DNA from 4 places in the Planococcus plakortidis genome. Region 3 is predicted to be linked to each of the others. Evidence: riboswitches for the same ligand, from Rfam matches in the RefSeq annotation. Region 3 holds a riboswitch; each other region holds the start of a gene.
The links. A riboswitch is a leader RNA that binds a small molecule or an ion and turns the genes downstream of it on or off. The one in region 3 is predicted to bind thiamine pyrophosphate.
Positions count from the first base shown of each region.

Region 1: linked by a shared signal. The riboswitch ahead of BBI15_RS08245 (ABC transporter substrate-binding protein) and the one ahead of tenA (thiaminase II) in region 3 are both predicted to bind thiamine pyrophosphate.
Region 2: linked by a shared signal. The riboswitch ahead of thiT (energy-coupled thiamine transporter ThiT) and the one ahead of tenA (thiaminase II) in region 3 are both predicted to bind thiamine pyrophosphate.
Region 4: linked by a shared signal. The riboswitch ahead of BBI15_RS13405 (lipoate--protein ligase family protein) and the one ahead of tenA (thiaminase II) in region 3 are both predicted to bind thiamine pyrophosphate.

Region 1 is NZ_CP016539.2:1,625,850-1,630,144, forward strand. It holds gene BBI15_RS08225 (hypothetical protein) at 154-597, shown strand; gene BBI15_RS08230 (nitroreductase family protein) at 788-1,432, shown strand; gene BBI15_RS08235 (MarR family winged helix-turn-helix transcriptional regulator) at 1,540-1,968, shown strand; gene BBI15_RS08240 (putative quinol monooxygenase) at 1,998-2,294, shown strand; TPP riboswitch at 2,392-2,501, shown strand; gene BBI15_RS08245 (ABC transporter substrate-binding protein) at 2,631-3,638, shown strand; gene BBI15_RS08250 (thiamine-binding protein) at 3,638-3,931, shown strand; gene BBI15_RS08255 (ABC transporter permease) at 3,931-4,295, shown strand, end outside.
Region 2 is NZ_CP016539.2:998,051-1,002,345, forward strand. It holds gene BBI15_RS05010 (SGNH/GDSL hydrolase family protein) at 1-268, shown strand, start outside; gene BBI15_RS16525 (hypothetical protein) at 331-480, opposite strand; gene BBI15_RS05015 (M20 family metallopeptidase) at 545-1,627, opposite strand; TPP riboswitch at 1,767-1,866, shown strand; gene thiT (energy-coupled thiamine transporter ThiT) at 1,960-2,535, shown strand; gene map (type I methionyl aminopeptidase) at 2,695-3,447, shown strand; gene BBI15_RS05030 (tryptophan-rich sensory protein) at 3,493-4,233, opposite strand.
Region 3 is NZ_CP016539.2:2,462,716-2,467,010, reverse strand. It holds gene BBI15_RS12475 (S1C family serine protease) at 1-652, shown strand, start outside; TPP riboswitch at 1,439-1,540, shown strand; gene tenA (thiaminase II) at 1,630-2,319, shown strand; gene thiM (hydroxyethylthiazole kinase) at 2,312-3,070, shown strand; gene thiD (bifunctional hydroxymethylpyrimidine kinase/phosphomethylpyrimidine kinase) at 3,060-3,938, shown strand; gene thiE (thiamine phosphate synthase) at 3,913-4,295, shown strand, end outside.
Region 4 is NZ_CP016539.2:2,683,834-2,688,128, forward strand. It holds partial or broken gene lipA (lipoyl synthase) at 497-1,440, opposite strand; gene BBI15_RS13405 (lipoate--protein ligase family protein) at 1,437-2,276, opposite strand; TPP riboswitch at 2,365-2,471, opposite strand; gene BBI15_RS13410 (STAS domain-containing protein) at 2,616-3,635, opposite strand; gene BBI15_RS13415 (hypothetical protein) at 3,770-4,000, shown strand; gene BBI15_RS13420 (pyridoxamine 5'-phosphate oxidase family protein) at 4,067-4,295, shown strand, end outside.

The DNA of each region.
Region 1 (4,295 bases), 840 kb from region 3:
GGTTTTCTATATTGTACTGCTTCGACTTTAAATAATGAATGACCTTTTAAGATTTGGAAGTCTTACGTAGTTGAAACTATATTCAATAAGATGATAGGGATTTTAGGGCAGAAAGAGAATCTAATGCAATGACCAAAATTATGGGGGCTGAAGATGAAACGCAATATGCATTATGAACTTACAAGCATGGCGGATACGCCTGAAACATTTTCTTACGCAGATGACTATGCGTTTTGGATACTGATGATCGAGCATTTCTTTGGGTATGCAGATTCATTTGAGATCCAGTGCTGGAAAGAAGAAACGGCAAAATTCGAAGATATTATAAACGAATTGCCGAATGTAGAACATGATGATGGCCATTTGCTTATTGCAAATGGGCAATTAAATGAAAAAGCGAAAGAATTCATTCTTACGCGTTCTCTTGATGCAAATCGCAGGCTGAAGTGGTTCTCTGTATTTCTGGAAAGACAGGGGGAAACACTATTCTCTTCTGAACATTATGGAATGGAATTAATCGGTTACGAGTTAAACCTAGAACAAATAGCCTTTTTAGAAAAAGTTCTTCCTGGAGATGTTCGTAAGTTTGAGTGGTGAATGTAAAAAAACTTGAACAAAAGCTTTCCGAAATATGATTTTAATCGCCGATTTCTATAGTACAGAAATGCTGTGAAACTTTTCAGTTGCATTTATCCTGCAGCGGGTTTATATTGTGTGAGGCATCAATTAATGAGGGGTCAATTAATATCCTTTAAAACAATTAAGAGAGAAAAAGGAGCAATTCGTCATGCATACACTGCAAAATAAGAAAACCAATGATTTCAATGAAATCGTCAACGGACGCCGTTCCATAAAACACTACAATCCGACGGTGAAAATCAGCCGCGAGGAAATGACGGAAATCCTGGAGCAGGCAACGAAAGCGCCTTCTTCCATCAATATGCAGCCATGGAGGTTTGTCGTCATTGACAGCCCAGAAGGAAAAGAAAAGCTCGCGCCGCTTGCATCATTCAATTTAGATAAAGTCATGAGTTCTTCCGCAGTCATCGCGGTGTTCGGGGACCGGAAAAATTATGAATACGCAGAAGAAATTTACAGCAAGGCGGTCGAACACGGCTACATGCCGGAAGACGTAAAAGACTTCCAGCTCAATTATTTCAAGCCGATGTATGAAGGCATGTCCGCTGATCAGATGAAAGACATCGTGATGCTCGACTCAGGGCTTGTCTCCATGCAATTGATGCTCGTTGCCCGTGCATTCGGCTACGACACCAACCCAATCGGGGGCTATGATAAGGAGAAAATCGCTGAAACATTCGGCTTGGAAAAAGAGCGTTATGTACCGGTTATGCTCTTGACGATCGGTAAAGCCGCGAGCGAAGGCTTCCAGTCGTACCGCTTGCCGGTCGACACAATCACGACGTGGAGCTGATCCCGCCACCTTTTAAGTACGGAGGGCTTATGTAATATATTTGACTGGTCAATTTATAGTAGGTGTAATCATCAATTGACTTTATCGATCATTTAGGAGGTTTGCTAATGCCGTGTTCATTTTCAAAGCAGGAACAAGTGCTGCACCAGTTTAAAGGCCTGACCAATCAAATCAGCCCGAAGTTCGAGCGCTGCACGGGTATCAGCGCGTCGCGTTATGAGTTATTGTCGCAGCTTTATAAAGTGGACGAAATCAATCAGTCGACGCTGCAAAAATTGGTCAATATCGATAGCGCCGCGGTGACGCGCCACTTGAAACAACTAGAAACGAGTGGCATGGTCACAAAGCGCAGAAATCCAGAGGACAATCGCGTAATCTTTGTCAGCCTAACCGATGAAGGCCGCGAGCGCATCGTCGAATACCGCAAAGAAAATACGGGCTTCATCAAGCAAATGCTCCATGATTTTACCGCTGAGGAAGTGGATGCGCTTAGCGATATGCTGAGGCGCATGCAAGACAATATCGTAGATTATTAAAAATACACATTAAAGGATGGCGAAATCACATGATGATTATCCACGCACATTTGCAAGTGAAACCGGACCAGAAGCAAGCTTTTTTAAACGAAAGTAAAATCCTGATCGACGCGTCGCGTCAAGAGCGAGGCAATGTTCAATACGATTTGATGAAATCGGTAGAGAAGGACGGCCATTTCACGATGGTTGAAGTATGGGAAGATGCGCAAGCGATCGAAGCACATAACGCGAGTAAGCATTTTACGGCTTTTTCTAAAAAAGCGGCTGGGTTCATGAGCGCACCGATGGAACTCAAAGTTTATAGCGGTGAAGCTGTCCCAATGTAAGGAAATCTTGTTTGTTCAACCGAGATGTTAGACAGAGCTTGAACATCTCGGGCAATTGTGACAAGATAGTCTTTGAAAGACAAATGCTAATTTCATAAAACACATGTGGGGGAATCGGTGTTGCCGATTGAGAGAATATCCGTGAGATATTGACCCTTGGAACCTGAACTGGCTAATACCAGCGGAGGGAACATATTCAAATCGGTCTATTCTGCGATGATATGCGCCCAAGGTTTCCATAACCTTGGGCGCTTTTTTTGTATCCGCAATTGGATATGTCCCCTGATTCAGCTCCTGAAATCATTTTTTATGGATCTATTCAGAGGGGGAAACAACATGAAAAAATGGACGATTGCCATCGCGCCGGTATTGCTGATGGCGGCATGCACGGACGAAGCGGAAAATCCGGGCAGCGATGTGGCGAATGAACAACAGGGATTACAAGAAGTGACGATGGTCTTGGATTGGACGCCGAATACTAATCATACCGGGTTGTATGTGGCACAGCAAAAGGGCTATTTTGAAGAGCAAGGGCTCGATGTAGAAATCATTTTGCCGGGTGAAGCGGGCGCCAATCAATTGGTCGCTTCCAAGCAGGCGGAATTCGGCATCGGGGCACAGGAAAGTTTGACGGAAGCGAGAGTGCAGGACATCCCGATCGTTTCAATCGCGGCGCTCATCCAGCACAACACCTCCGGATTTGCATCGCCTAAAGACAAAGGCATTGAGTCGCCAAGTGATTACGAAGGGAAAACCTACGGCGGATGGGGCGCGCCGGTCGAAAAAGCGGTGCTTGGGTCCATCATGGAACAAGACGACGCCGATGTGGAAAACGTCGACATCGTCAATATCGGCAATAGCGACTTTTTCACAGCCGTCGAGCGCGATATCGATTTTGCGTGGATCTATTATGGCTGGACGGGCATTGAAGCAGAGTTACGCGGCGATGAGTTGAACATGCAGTATTTGACCGATTACTCGGACAAACTGGATTATTACACTCCGATCCTGATGACCAACGAAGACATGATTGCAGAAGATCCGGAAACGGTGCGTGCATTCACCAAAGCGGTGTCGCAAGGCTATGAATTCGCCATCGATGAGCCGGAACAAGCAGCGGACATCCTCATCGAGTCGGTACCGGATTTGGACCCGGAACTGGTGAAAGCGAGCCAGGAATGGCTGTCGCCGAAATATCAGGACGATGCGCCGCAATTCGGCGAACAACAAGAGCAAGTGTGGGCGGATTATGCAGCCTGGATGTTCGACAACGGCTTGTTGGATGAGGAACTGGACGTTGAAGAGGCGTATACCAACGAATTTTTACCGGAGGGGGAAAACTGATGGCCAATGCACTCTTAAGTATTCAAATCATCCCGAAAACGAAAAACGGGGAAAACGTCATCCCGTATGTGGACAAAGCGATCGCCGTCATTGAAAAGTCAGGCGTCCCGTACCAAGTCAATCCATTGGAGACGACGATGGAAGGTGATCTGGCGCAGTTATTTTCAATCGTCGAAGAAATGAACGAGGCGATGATCGAAAACGGCAGCCCGAACGTCATCTCCCAAATCAAAGTGCTGTATCAGCCGAGCGGCGCATCGATGGATAAATTGACGGAGAAATACCGGCCGTGATGATTGTGCGAAAAGGATGGAGACCGGTTCTGGTCCTCATCCTTTTATTGATCATCTGGCAAGTGCTGGTGCCGCTGTTTGAAGTGCCGGACTGGCTACTTCCGACCCCTTATCAAATCGGGCTGGAAGCGGTAAACAGTTGGCCGAATTACAGCGGTCATTTGTTTTCGACGATCCGGTTATCGATTCTCGGCTTTTTCATCGGATCGTCGATCGGGCTCGGCGTCGCGATGCTCCTCCATCTCGTGCCGAAACTGCGGGAGACCTTTTATCCTTTGCTGATTTTATCGCAAAATATCCCGATTATCGTTTTGGCGCCGCTGTTGGTCATTTGGTTCGGCTTTGGCTTATTGCCGAAACTAAT
Region 2 (4,295 bases), 1.5 Mb from region 3:
TTATCAGGAGATGGCAAACGCTTTCTTTGAACATTATGCAGGAGGCTTTGAAGTAGAAGATGCAGAGCTTCCGGAACCGGCGCCTGTAACTTTCGAAGAAATCCAGCAAATGCAGGGGCAGGAAGAGGGAGAGCCATCAGGTGAAGCCGAGGGGGCAGAAGAAGAGCCTGAAATGGAAGGTGCTTCAGATGATGATTCTGCCGCCAAGCCTTCCGATAGCAAAAAGCTTGATTTTCTAGCGATCCGCCAGGCATTGCTGCTTGTTTAAAAGTTCAAATCAACAATAAAAAGGCCGGAGAAAATGATTCATTTTCTCCGGCCTTTTATCGTTCAGCGGCTCTTTCGTGAGTCGCTGCGGTTGCGTGCATCGCTTTCATTGTCCGTATTGTTCTTTTTGCGGTTGTTCATCACTTTGCGGATGATCGGGTATGCAATCGGCCCGTATTTAATCGCAGATCTGACAAGTCTTCCAATCGCCATATTATATCGCTCCATTCATTTATCGTATTGAGGATTAGTATAGTTTTCCCGGTTTGGACTGATTTCAAACATCGGTAGGCGCCATGGCGTGGGCGATCAATATATCCTTATAGGAATGGACGCTTGAAATGGAAACGTATTCTGCATTACCGTGCCAGTCATCTCCGCTCGGCCCGAATTCGATGGCGCCTTGCCCGCCGGTTTTCTCGGCATAATAACGGGTATCGGCAGCACCGTGCTGCCCAAACAGTACAGGCTGTTCGGAGAGCGTCGATTCGACCGCTTTCATCAAGGTCTGGATATACGGGTGATCGTCCGTCGTCGTCAATGCAGGGGTCGAACCGCTCGCTTTATACTCCATGTCGAGCTCGAGCGTATCCGCCAGCTGTTCCATTTGCCGGATGATCTCGTCTTTATCCTGTCCTGGCATGAAGCGGATATCGTAGGACATCTTGCAGATTTCCGGCACCACGTTATAACGGTCGCCTGCGTTGATGATCGGCAAGTTGACGGATGGCTGCTCATAGTATTCCGTCGATTCTTTGCGGAACGGCAAATCCTTCATGCCGGCATGGAATTTCATCGCCGATTCGATGGCGTTAATGCCCTCCCATGGGCGCGATCCATGTGCTGGCTTGCCTTTAAACGTCAAGTCCATTCTTAGTATGCCTTTTGATTGCAAGCCGATCTTCAAATGGGTCGGCTCGCCACAAATGACGAAATCGCCGTAATGGCCTTGATCGACCAGCCATTTCGATGTATTGCGGCCGCCGATCTCTTCGTCGGTGACAATATGCAGGTGCACTTCGCGCGGCAAGGCGGAAGCATCGAGGTCAACAAATGCTTGCATCATGGCAGCGACGCCCGCTTTCATGTCGGCGGATCCGCGGCCATACAGTTTATCGCCTTCTTCAATAGGGGAAAATTGTTCTTTATGTCCCGGCACGACGTCAACGTGGCCGTTCCAGATGATCTTTTCGGCACCTTGCCCCTTAGATGCCGTCAACATCAAGTAGCCGTCGTTATCATGCACTTCCACTTCTTCGCCTTTCGCCTTGAGCCAGGCAGAGCAGAAAAGCAAGGCTTCGTTTGCGCCTTCTTTCGTATCGCTTTCGATCTTGATCAAATCCTTCAATAAATCAATCATAGAATCGGCAGTTTTCCAACTGCCTCCACCACCTTCCAGAAAGTTTGCTTGTTTTTAACTACCCTAATCCAGCCTGCTGAAACAGCCTTGCAAGCGAAGTGTGCGTTGTGTACAATACACATAATAGCGAAATAATTGTATACACCACAAGGGGAGCTTTGGCTGAGAGTGAACGATTAAGTTCTTACCCTTCGAACCTGTAAGTTAACGCTTGCGCAGGGATGTGGATGGAAAACCGGCCCGAGCGGCGCCAGGATCTGTCCTGGCGCCGTTTTTTATTATTGAAAAACGGTCCTTCTGGTGATGTGCAAATCCAAAAGGAGGCAGTTTGAATGAGGAATAAACGCGTGTTATTGATGGTCGAGATTGCGATTTTTGCAGCTCTCGGCTTTGTATTGGATTTTATCGCCTTTCGCATGCCGCAAGGCGGTTCGGTCAGCCTGGTCATGATCCCGATTGTGTTGATGGCTTTCCGCCGAGGGGTTGGGGCAGGGATTATCACGGGGCTTCTCGTCGGGTTGTTGCAGATCGTTACAGGTTTCATCTCGGTTGCGCCATTGTCGTTCGGCTTTGTCGTCATGCAAGTCGTTTTGGATTATTTATTGGCGTACGGCGTTGTCGGCTTAGCGGGGGTGATGCGCGGCCGTTACATGGAAGCCGTGCAGTCGAAGAAGACCGGGAAAGTCTTTGCCATGGTGGCGCTGGGCGTATTGATCGGCTCATTTCTCCGTTATACAGTCCACGTCATTACGGGTATCCTGTTTTTCGGCATGTTTGCTGAAGGCAATGTCTTTATCTATTCAGCGGTCTACAACGCAACCTATATGATTCCCGTAGCGCTTGTCGCGGCGATTGTTTGCTCTTTGCTGTTCATTACAGCGCCGCGGCTGACACAGCCGGATTCATGATCAAAACCGCCTAGCGATAGGCGGTTTTTTGATGGATAAAGAAAATAATGAGCGCTCTTTTTTGGTTATTTATGGGAAATGCTCGAAAGGTATGAGAGGCGAGAGCGACTTATTCTATGTTATAATGCTCAAATAGAATAGTTTGAAAGAAGGGTCAGTATGATAGCGACTAATGAAAAAGATATTGAAGGATTAAAAAAAGCCGGGCAAATGGTGGCGGAAATCCGCGAAACGATGAAAGCGGCCGTAAAACCGGGCATTACGACAAAAGAACTCGACGAACTTGGCGGCCGCCTGTTCAAAGAATGGGGCGGCGTCTCTGCCCCGAAATCGGAATATGATTTCCCCGGCTATACATGCATCAGCGTCAACGAAGAAGTGGCGCACGGGATTCCAGGGAAACGCGTCATCAACGACGGCGATATCGTCAATATCGATGTGTCGGGTTCGTTTGGCGATTATTTTGCGGATACCGGCATTTCTTTTGTGGTCGGGGAAGGCCATGAAGATAAAGAAAAGCTTTGCAAAGCAGCAGAATCCGCCTTTGAACGCGCGATGACAAAAGTGAAGGCTGGGGCGAAGCTGAACCAGATCGGTAAGGCAGTCGAGCGTGAAGCAAAAGATCAAGGCTTGTTCGTCATCAAGAACCTGACGGGCCATGGTGTCGGGAAATCGCTTCATGAAGCGCCGCAGCATATCCTCAATTATTACGATGCGTGGGAGACGACGATCTTGAAAGAAGGCATGGTGCTCGCAGTCGAGCCGTTTATTTCCCAAAAGGCCGAGCACATCATCGAGTCAGGGGATGGCTGGACCTTTATCACGCCGGACCAATCGCTTGTGGCGCAGATCGAGCATACCGTACTCGTCACAAAAGGCGAACCGGTTTTGCTGACGAAACTTGAAAAATAAAAGCATCGAATATAAAAAAACAACCATCAGCCGATGGTTGTTTTTTTATGGCGTCATACCTGTTTTTGCCGGCTTTTTCTTGATCAGCAGAATGCCGGTCAGTAAAACGCCGCTTAAGAACAAAGCTGCGGTACTGACCAATAATTCGTCCATGCCATGGCGAACGGCGATGGCAACGAACGCCCAGATGAAGACCAGGGTCAGCGGAATGTCCGAATGGTGGAAACGGATGTGAAGCGCCAATGCGGTCGCCACAGTCAGCATGATCACTGTCCATAACTGATCGCTCAAGCCCCAGCCGCTCCAATTATAGAAGGTCAGGACATAACTGATATTGGCGATGGTCGCGACACTGATCCAGCCAAGATTGACCGAAACCGGCAAGCGTTCCATAAAGCCCCGTTCGCCGTTTCCGTATTCCAGATACAAAGCGATCAGCGACAATAGATAGGCAATCATTGTAACGATCGACCAAATAAACAACTCATAATGCCAGCAGAGCAGCCAGGCGATATTGAAAACAGCGCTCAAGATGAAATATAATGACATTTTTGCTGAAGGGCGCTTGCCTTTTTTCAAGCGCAGCCAAAAACCGACGATCCAGATAGCCAATAAAATATATATAACGGACCAGATGGAGAACGCATAACCGGCCGGCGTAAAGAGGACCGGCACACGGTTGGAGATTTCACCGGTAGTCTGACCGTTGATCGGCAGTATATTCGCCAAGGCATTCATGGTGACGACGGCGATAAATGCCAATGTCATCAGCAGTACGCGAATCATATGAAATCCCTCCTCAAATATCAGTATAAACTCGCTAGCCCGCACGACCAACAAGAAAGTGC
Region 3 (4,295 bases):
TACTGCGACGGAAGGGGTAATCACCGATACCGGCGTCGATTTCTCGGAAGTCTTCGTCTATACGGATCTGTATGAAATGAACGCCTTGATCAAGCAAGGATCAAGCGGCGGGCCGCTGTTGGATGCAAGTACCGGCAAAGTGCTCGGCATCAATTCGGTGATGCTTGAAGACAATCCCGAAATCGGCTATGCCATTCCGCTGTACTTGAAAAAGGACTTATTGGACACATGGGCGAACAACCCAGACCCGCTGCCCGACTCCCAATTGGTCGAACCGTCCGTGAAAGATGCATATTTTGACGAGGCCTTATTGTCGAGTTTCATCGAAGCTTATTACGATTTGCTGCCGTATTCGATGAATGACGAGGAGCTCAATTATTACTCAACGTATCTGATGCCGGGAAGCCAAGCCGTCGAAGCGGTGGACAGTGTCATACAGGAGTATTCCGAAGAGGGCCGCGTGTTCGATTCGGTTGTGCCGGAAGTCGGTTCCGTCGAAATTGAAGGCGACCGTGCATACGTCGAAGCAGGCGCGGTGTTCAATTATCACGAAGCGAATGGCGAAACCGGAACGATCGACCACCGGCGCCGCTACACCATCGTGATCGACGAGTACGGGGATTACCAGATTGAATATGTGGAAGAAATTTAGGGCCTCCATTTTGGAGGTTCTTTTTTTGAGTGGATTTTGAGTGGAGAGCTTGCGCTGCAACCGGACGCTTTCCGGAGGGCTCGCATTGAGCCGCTTCCCTCGCTTACGCTCAGTCCAGGGTCTCAATTGTCTCGCTATACCTCCCGGAGTCGCCGGTTTTCGCTGCAGCTCTAGTTTTAGAATGAAAACGAAATGCATTGTTCATTGAAGGCAGGGTGTGGGAAATGGAGACTTGCTTACAACAGGCAGACCATTGCAGTATTTCCTGAAAAATGTAGAAGTTTTGAGCTTGCGCTGAAGGGGCATGCTTGCCGAGGGGCGGGCGTCGAGCCCTTATGGCTGCGCCATATAGGTCTCGCCAGTCCCGCGCGATCCCTCCGGCGTCAGCCCCTTTCGCTGCAGCTCTAGTTTTAAAGTGAAAACGAAATGCATCGTTCATTGAAGGCCGGGTATGTGAAATAAATGCTTGCAAGCGGCAGAACAATACCATGGTGTCAGTAAATCGATTCCAAACCATTTTCACTTTCGACTACCTAAGAAAATAAACCGAAACGGACGAAATCGCAAAAACCATTCACCCAGTCACTTTCCTGTACAACGAAATCCAAAAGCAGCATCGCGCTTAAGAGGGAAAGCTCAACCCCAGGCTAGGCTGCGGATAACTAGTAGGTGAAAAGTGCAAGCTAATTCCAATTAAACAACAAAACTCCTGCCATCTTAATTTCGAAAAGTTTTGAATTCGCAAGCCAGCTATGTTATTCTATTGCCGACAATAAAAAAATATCGCTATTCCACTAGGGGAGCCATGTTGGCTGAGACGGACAAGAGTCCGGACCCTTTGAACCTGATCTGGATCATACCAGCGTAGGGAAGTGGGCGAATTGTGAGCCTTTCTCCAATTTCTTAAGCTGACCTTTATCGCCGCTTCCTTACCTGGGAAGCGGTGTTTTATTTTGCCCAAAAAAGGAGAGAGCGACATGACATTTTGTAAAGAAGTCCGGTTTGAATGCGCAGATTTATGGGACGCAAGTTTTGAACACCCGTTTGTGAAAGGCATCGCGAAAGGCGATTTGCCGCTTGATGTCTTCAAATTTTACGTCATGCAAGACGCCTATTACCTGACCCATTTCGCGAAAGTGCAGGCGATCGGTGCCACGAAAGCCAAAGATCTTAAAACCACACAGTCTTTCGCGCATCATGCCGAACAGACCTGTGCCGCAGAACTTGCGCTTCATGAATCGTTTATGGAATTGCTTGGGGTGACTGAAGAAGATTGGCAACTATTCGAACCGTCGCCGCACGCCTATGCGTACGTTTCGCATATGTACCGCTCGGCAGAAGGGGATTTGGCGGATGTGCTCGCAGCCTTGCTTCCATGTTATTGGCTTTATTACGAAATCGGTGAACGTTTGAAGACTGCAACGCCGGAAGAACCGATATTCCAGAAATGGATCGGCACATACGGCTCCGAATGGTTCGGGGAACTGGTCAATGAACAAATCGCACGCATGGACCGGTTGGCTGAAGGCTTGCCGGAAGAACGCCGCGAGGAATTGAAGACACGCTTCAGAAGGAGCAGCTATTACGAATGGCAGTTCTGGCAGCAGGCGTGGACGATGGAAACGTGGGAACTTCCTGCACAAGAGGAGAGTGTCCGCCATGCTTAGGGATTTACGCGCACGTAAGCCATTGATCCATTGCATCACCAATCACGTCGTCTCGAACTTTCAGGCAAATGGACTCCTCGCGCTCGGCGTCTCGCCGGTCATGGGCGACGAGCAACAGGAAGTCGCCGAACTCACAGGACACGCCGATGCCTTGTCGCTCAATATCGGCACGATCACGGAGCGCTCATTAGAAAGCATGCTCATCGCGGGACGCGCCGCAATGAAAAAAGGCATCCCGATTGTGTTGGATCCGGTCGGTGCCGGGGCCACAGCTTATCGCTTGCAGGCCGTGAAGCGATTGCTGACGGAACTCGATATCACGCTACTCCGCTGCAATGCAGGTGAACTCGCAGCTATCGCAGGAGCGGACTGGCAAGCGCGCGGTGTCGACGCAGGAGAAGGGCAAGGCGATTTGGAAGCTATCGCTAAACAAGTGGCTGATGAATACCAAACAATTGTCGCGGTAACAGGCACAAGCGATTTAGTGACAGATGGCGAAAGGACCGAGCACATCACAGGCGGAGACCCGTTGATGGCATCGGTCACGGGAATGGGTTGTTTACTCAGCGCAGTACTTGCGGCATTCTTGACGGACGAAGAATCTGTCGCGCTTGATGTGCTTGCCTATGGCTTGCAGCTGTATGCGAACGCAGGGAGCCGGGCAGCTAAAAGCGCACTCACGCCAGGCAGTTTCCAAATGGCATTTTTTGATGAACTATCCAAACAGGAGGCGGTTCTTTATGGAAACTAAAGCGCAAGTACTGACGATCGCCGGATCCGATTCAGGCGGCGGTGCAGGCATACAGGCCGATTTGAAAACCTTCCAGGAACTCGGCGCATTCGGCTGTTCAGTAGTAACGGCGGTGACTGCCCAAAACACATTGGGTGTCCACGGCATTTATCCTATGGACCGAAAAGCAGTGAATGAACAGCTCGATGCGATCGGGACGGACTTCGATATCCGCGCGCTCAAGACCGGCATGCTGTTTGATGCCGGCATCATCGAAGAAACAGCTCAAGGCATCAAGCGCTACGGCTGGGACAAACTCGTCATCGATCCCGTCATGATCGCAAAAGGCGGCGCTTCCTTATTGCAACAAGAAGCAGTGGAAGCCATCAAAACGATGCTCGTGCCGCTCGCTGCCATCATCACGCCGAATATCCCCGAGGCGGAAGTATTGAGCGGAATCGACATCACCGATGATGTATCGCGAAGAGAAGCGGCGGAAGCGATTCTATCGCTCGGCGCGAAAGCCGTGGTCATCAAAGGCGGCCATAGCAATGACCCTGATGTAGCGGAAGACTTTTATCTGGATCAGCAAGGCACGGTGCTCTTGCTGCGCTCGGAACGCCTCCAGACAAAACAGACGCACGGCACCGGATGCACGTTTTCAGCGGCGCTAACCGCCGAACTCGGCAAAGGCAAAGACGTAGAAGATGCTTTGTTCACCGCCAAGGAATTCATCCAGGCAGCTCTCGCATATCCGCTTGATATCGGCCATGGCCACGGCCCGACGCACCATGCCGCCTATAAGGAATTAGCCGTAAAGGAGGTGGTCCACCTTGTTCAGGAATCCAGCAATTTATTTTCTGATGGGTACGATAAACGCCGGTACTAAAGAGCCGCTCGCGCTGCTTGAGGAAGCACTTGAAGGCGGCATCACCCATTTCCAGCTGCGCGAAAAAGGGCGCGGGGCGTTGGCAGGCGATGAGCTTATGGAGTTTGCGGCCAAGTGCAAAAGCTTATGCCGTGAATACGCTGTCCCGATGTTCGTCAATGACGATGTCGACTTGGCTTGCACGATCGAAGCGGACGGCATCCATATCGGGCAGGATGATATGGACTGCGCACAGGTGAGAAAACGGATCGGCGCATCGATGGCACTTGGCGTCTCGGTACATTCCGTCAAGGAAGCGAATGGTGCGCTGACGTGCGGCGCCACCTATCTCGGCATGGGACCGGTATTCGGAACGCG
Region 4 (4,295 bases), 220 kb from region 3:
GAAGCGGCTGAGGCCGCGCCCGCGGAAAGCGTCCGACTGGAGCGAAACGCAAAAAAGCTGCCGAGGTTTCTCGACAGCCTGGAAAAAGCAACGGCATCATGCCGTTGCTTTTTTCAGAGTGTTGAAGAAGTCCATTAACCCATTACGAATTAAAAGGAGAATATCTTTACAACATTCAAAAATCAGTGGTCAAACTAAGTATTTGGAGAAGCGTTCGCTCGTAAACCCCTCTGCTCAATAATGCTGCGCATTACTTTCGCAAAGATAATGTCTCCCGTAGGTCGACCTTATCTTTCCTGTGGATCAGCGAGACGACCGAGACCCCGCAAGGCGCGAAGCGACTGAGGAGGCTTGGGCGCGAGCCCACGGAAAGCGAGCGATAAGCTTCGGAAAATACGACTTCTTATCTTTCTCGATAGCCTAGAAAAAGCAACCGCATCATGGTTGCTTTTTTCTTTATCAGAGGATGGTTTTCAGCCATGCCTGGCTCTATCCGTTAAAATTCGATGCGATCGATTTTTGCGCCTGTCGATTCGACGCCTTTCATGTATTTAATGCGTTTCTGCACAGCGGTTTCGTTCACTTGTTCATCTGCATGGTAGGAAGAACGCACCATCGGGCCAGCTTCGCAATGCTTAAATCCTTTTGAGAGCGCGATTTCCTTCAATTCCTGGAATTCATCCGGATGGTAATAACGGACGACGTCCAGGTGTTTCAATGTCGGCTGCAAATATTGGCCGATTGTCATGATGTCGACGTTGTGTGCCAACAAATCATCCATCGCTTCGATGATCTCTTCTTTCGTTTCCCCAAGCCCGACCATGATGCTCGATTTTGTCGGCACATGCGGCGCGATTTCCTTAACCCGCTTCAGCAATTCCAGGGAACGGTCATATGTCGCTCTCGCCCGGACGCGTTTCGTCAGGCGGCGCACCGTTTCGATATTGTGGTTGAAGATATCCGGTTCACTGCTCATCAACATATGCAGGCTTTCGTAATCGCCTTTCATATCGGACGGCAAAATCTCGACAGTCGTTTCCGGCATTTTCCGGTGGATGGCACGCACCGTCTCTGCAAAGACTGCAGCGCCTCCGTCCTTTAAATCATCACGCGCTACCGCTGTCACGACGACATGCTTCAAGTTCATGATTTCCGTCGATTCGGCTACGCGCTCCGGCTCGCCCCAATCCAATTCGTTCGGCAAGCCGGTCTTGACGGCACAGAACCGGCACGCTCTTGTGCATGTATCCCGAGGATCATGAAAGTCGCAGTGCGGCGCTCGCTCCAACATTCGTGGATATTCGGGCATCTTGCTTCTTCGCATACCGTGTTCAAATTTTTCTCACGCATCAATTTCTTCAGATCATTATAGGTTTCGTTCGTGTTCAATTTCACTTTTAGCCATTCGGGTTTACGTTCACGCTGCTTGGTTTTTGTCATCGCATAAGTTCCCCTTTCTCTTCTCGTCGGTAGTTCCACTCTTCACTCGCGTATTTGGCTTCGAGCACACGTACTTCTTCCAGCAATTCAGCTGGCGGTTCGAATTTTTCCAGACGGATGCCAAGCCCCGTTTCAAATCCAGCCTTGAATGCCTGCTGCACTTTTTCTAAGCTTGCCGGTTCTGGCATGAGCTCGTTGATCGCGACAGCGCGTGTGCGGAAAGCTTGGCGCGCCCTTTCCTTCACCGATTCACTCGGGTAGACGAACAATTCGAACAAACGTTTTTCATCCAACTGCAGCGGAATCGAACCGTGCTGCAAAATGATGCCTTGTTTTCTTGTCTGTGCGCTTCCTGCCGCTTTCCTGCCTTCAACAGTCAGTTCATGCCAGGATGGTTCTTCAAAACATACCGCCGAAGATTCTTTCGGCCGCTTAGATTCAGCAGCTAATTGTGCATGAATCCCTAAGTTCCGGTAGCCTTCGAGCAAGCCGCGGGAAATGACCAAATACGCTTCTTTCACTGACTTCGGCATGGATGGATGATGCTCCGGAATCACTATGCTGTAAGTCAATTCCTGGTCGTGCAGCACGGCTTTTCCGCCGGTCTGCCTCCTGACCAAGGGTACGCCCATTTGCGCAGCTTTTTCGAGATCGATGCTGCCGTTCAATTTCTGGAAAAATCCCACTGATATCCCAGCTGGCGCCCATCCGTAAAACCGGAGGGTGGGTTTCATGCCCGTCTTGCGCTGCCAGTTCATCAATGCTTCATCCATTGCCATATTGTAGGCCGGCGTGCAAAGCCCCGACTCCATATAGCCCCATGTTTCCTCCAAAATGTCTCAACTCCTCTCAGCTTATGCATGACTCCTAAGCCCATAAAAAAACACCGCTTTCCCATGGGGAAGCGGTGTATGCAGGCAAGTGGAAGCATACGTACCACTTCCCTACGCTGGCATGGTCCAGATCAGGTTCAAGGGGTCCAGGCATTCGCCCGTCTCAGCCAGTCAATCCCGGCTCCCCCAGTGGTCAGCTATGTATAGTTCTCCTTGAGCTTAACATTGTCCTTAAGAAATCTCAATATACAAAATAATTTTTCTTTCATTTTCATCCATTTATTTAAATTTATAACAAATAAAACTCTCCTTTTCCGTCGGATGGATAGGAAGAGTTTTACATCAGATGATGGTCTTGCCATTTTGCGCTAAAGCGAAATGGATGCTGTGCTGAAGGGTACGGAAGCATTCATACCCCGAAAGATCCACACCCGCTTCTGTGATCGTCATGCTGGTATGCGGTGAAATACCGGCCAGTACGGTCTTTGTGCCAATCAAACCGGCGGCAGAACCCAGTTTTTCGATGAGCATCGCGGCATGCTGGTTGAAGCTTTCATTCAGCCCGGTCAAATCAAGCAGCAAATAGCGCGCTTTGTATTTCGGCAAATTTTCAAGCGTCTTGAACAACAGCTCTTCAGCACGCGCTTCGTCGTAGCGGCCAAGAAGCGGTACGACGACGATATCTTCGAGCACCGGGATCAGAGGAGAAGAAAGTTCACGAATCATGTCATGGAGATCCGCCGTCTTTTCGTCCACTAGCTGTTCAAGTTCGCGGATTTTTTCGGATTCCTTGCGGCGTGCCAGTGAATGGATATTTTTTTCAATCGTCTCGTCCGATGGGAAATAACGGATCAGGCATCCTTCATGTCCTTCGATCTGAGAATGGACAACTTCATACCAAATGTTGCGGCCCAAAAGCGAGCTGAAGATCCCTGCATAATGGGCAGGCAAAAAACTGCCGCCGATCTTTTTTCCTTGTGCCACATTGATTTGATATTCCCAGCTGTTTTTCAGCGTCACTTCCAAAGTCCCGGCTTCGACGTCCAGATTATGGATCGTTGCCACTCCCCATCCGGCTGATGCATATGTATTGGTGATGAGTTCAGAAGCTCTCAGAACGGAGACCCCGCCCATTTTGTGGAAGTAATCCCCCACTACCTGGCCTTGCCGATACCCTGTCGATTCCAAAACGACAGCTGCCGCCTCTTCCCCGGAGATTTCCTCAATCGAATCAAAAAACATTTTCATTGCAGTGGAAGTCCAAAACAGCACCGAATTCTGGCCTTCAAAGAGGAAGCGCCCTTCCGTGAGGTCCCATTCAAAATCCAATCCGCCCACGTTAACCTTCGTTTGTTGCGTCATCGTATAGCCATCCTCCCTAATTAGTCCTATGGATTCATCATACGCGAGCCCGTAACCCCCATCAAGTTTGAATGTTTTAAAGCGTTTCAATTAAGGAATAGATAAACAAGAACGCTAAAGGAGAGGTGCTAACAATGGCAGAAAAAGACCGTTTCAACGAAAAGGAACGAAAGTCGAACGACGGGGCTCCAATGGACAATCCTGAACAAATCAAAACCGATAAAGAAACCATGACAGAGATGCACGAAGAAGAAATGAACGTGGATTCCATCCCTTTGGAAGATTTGAAGCAGGACATGAAAGACGAGAAAAATCCCCGTGACACTAAAGATGATTCAGCGAGTGAGGAAAAACATCCTGAATGATTCAATCTGCAGGCTCCTGGCCCGCAGCTTATCGGTAGATAATACCACTGCAAAGGAGAGAGTTGGATGGCACAAGAAGAACTGAAACAACAAGCCTTAAAAATATTGGAAGACAGCATGATCGGGACCTTGGCAACCATTAAAGACAACAAACCGCACTCCCGTTACATGACTTTCTTTAACGATGAATTCACTTTATACACGGCGACAAGCAAGCAGACGCAGAAAGTCGATGAACTGGAGAAGAACCCGAACGCACACATCCTGCTAGGTTACGAGGGTGAAGGCGTAGGCG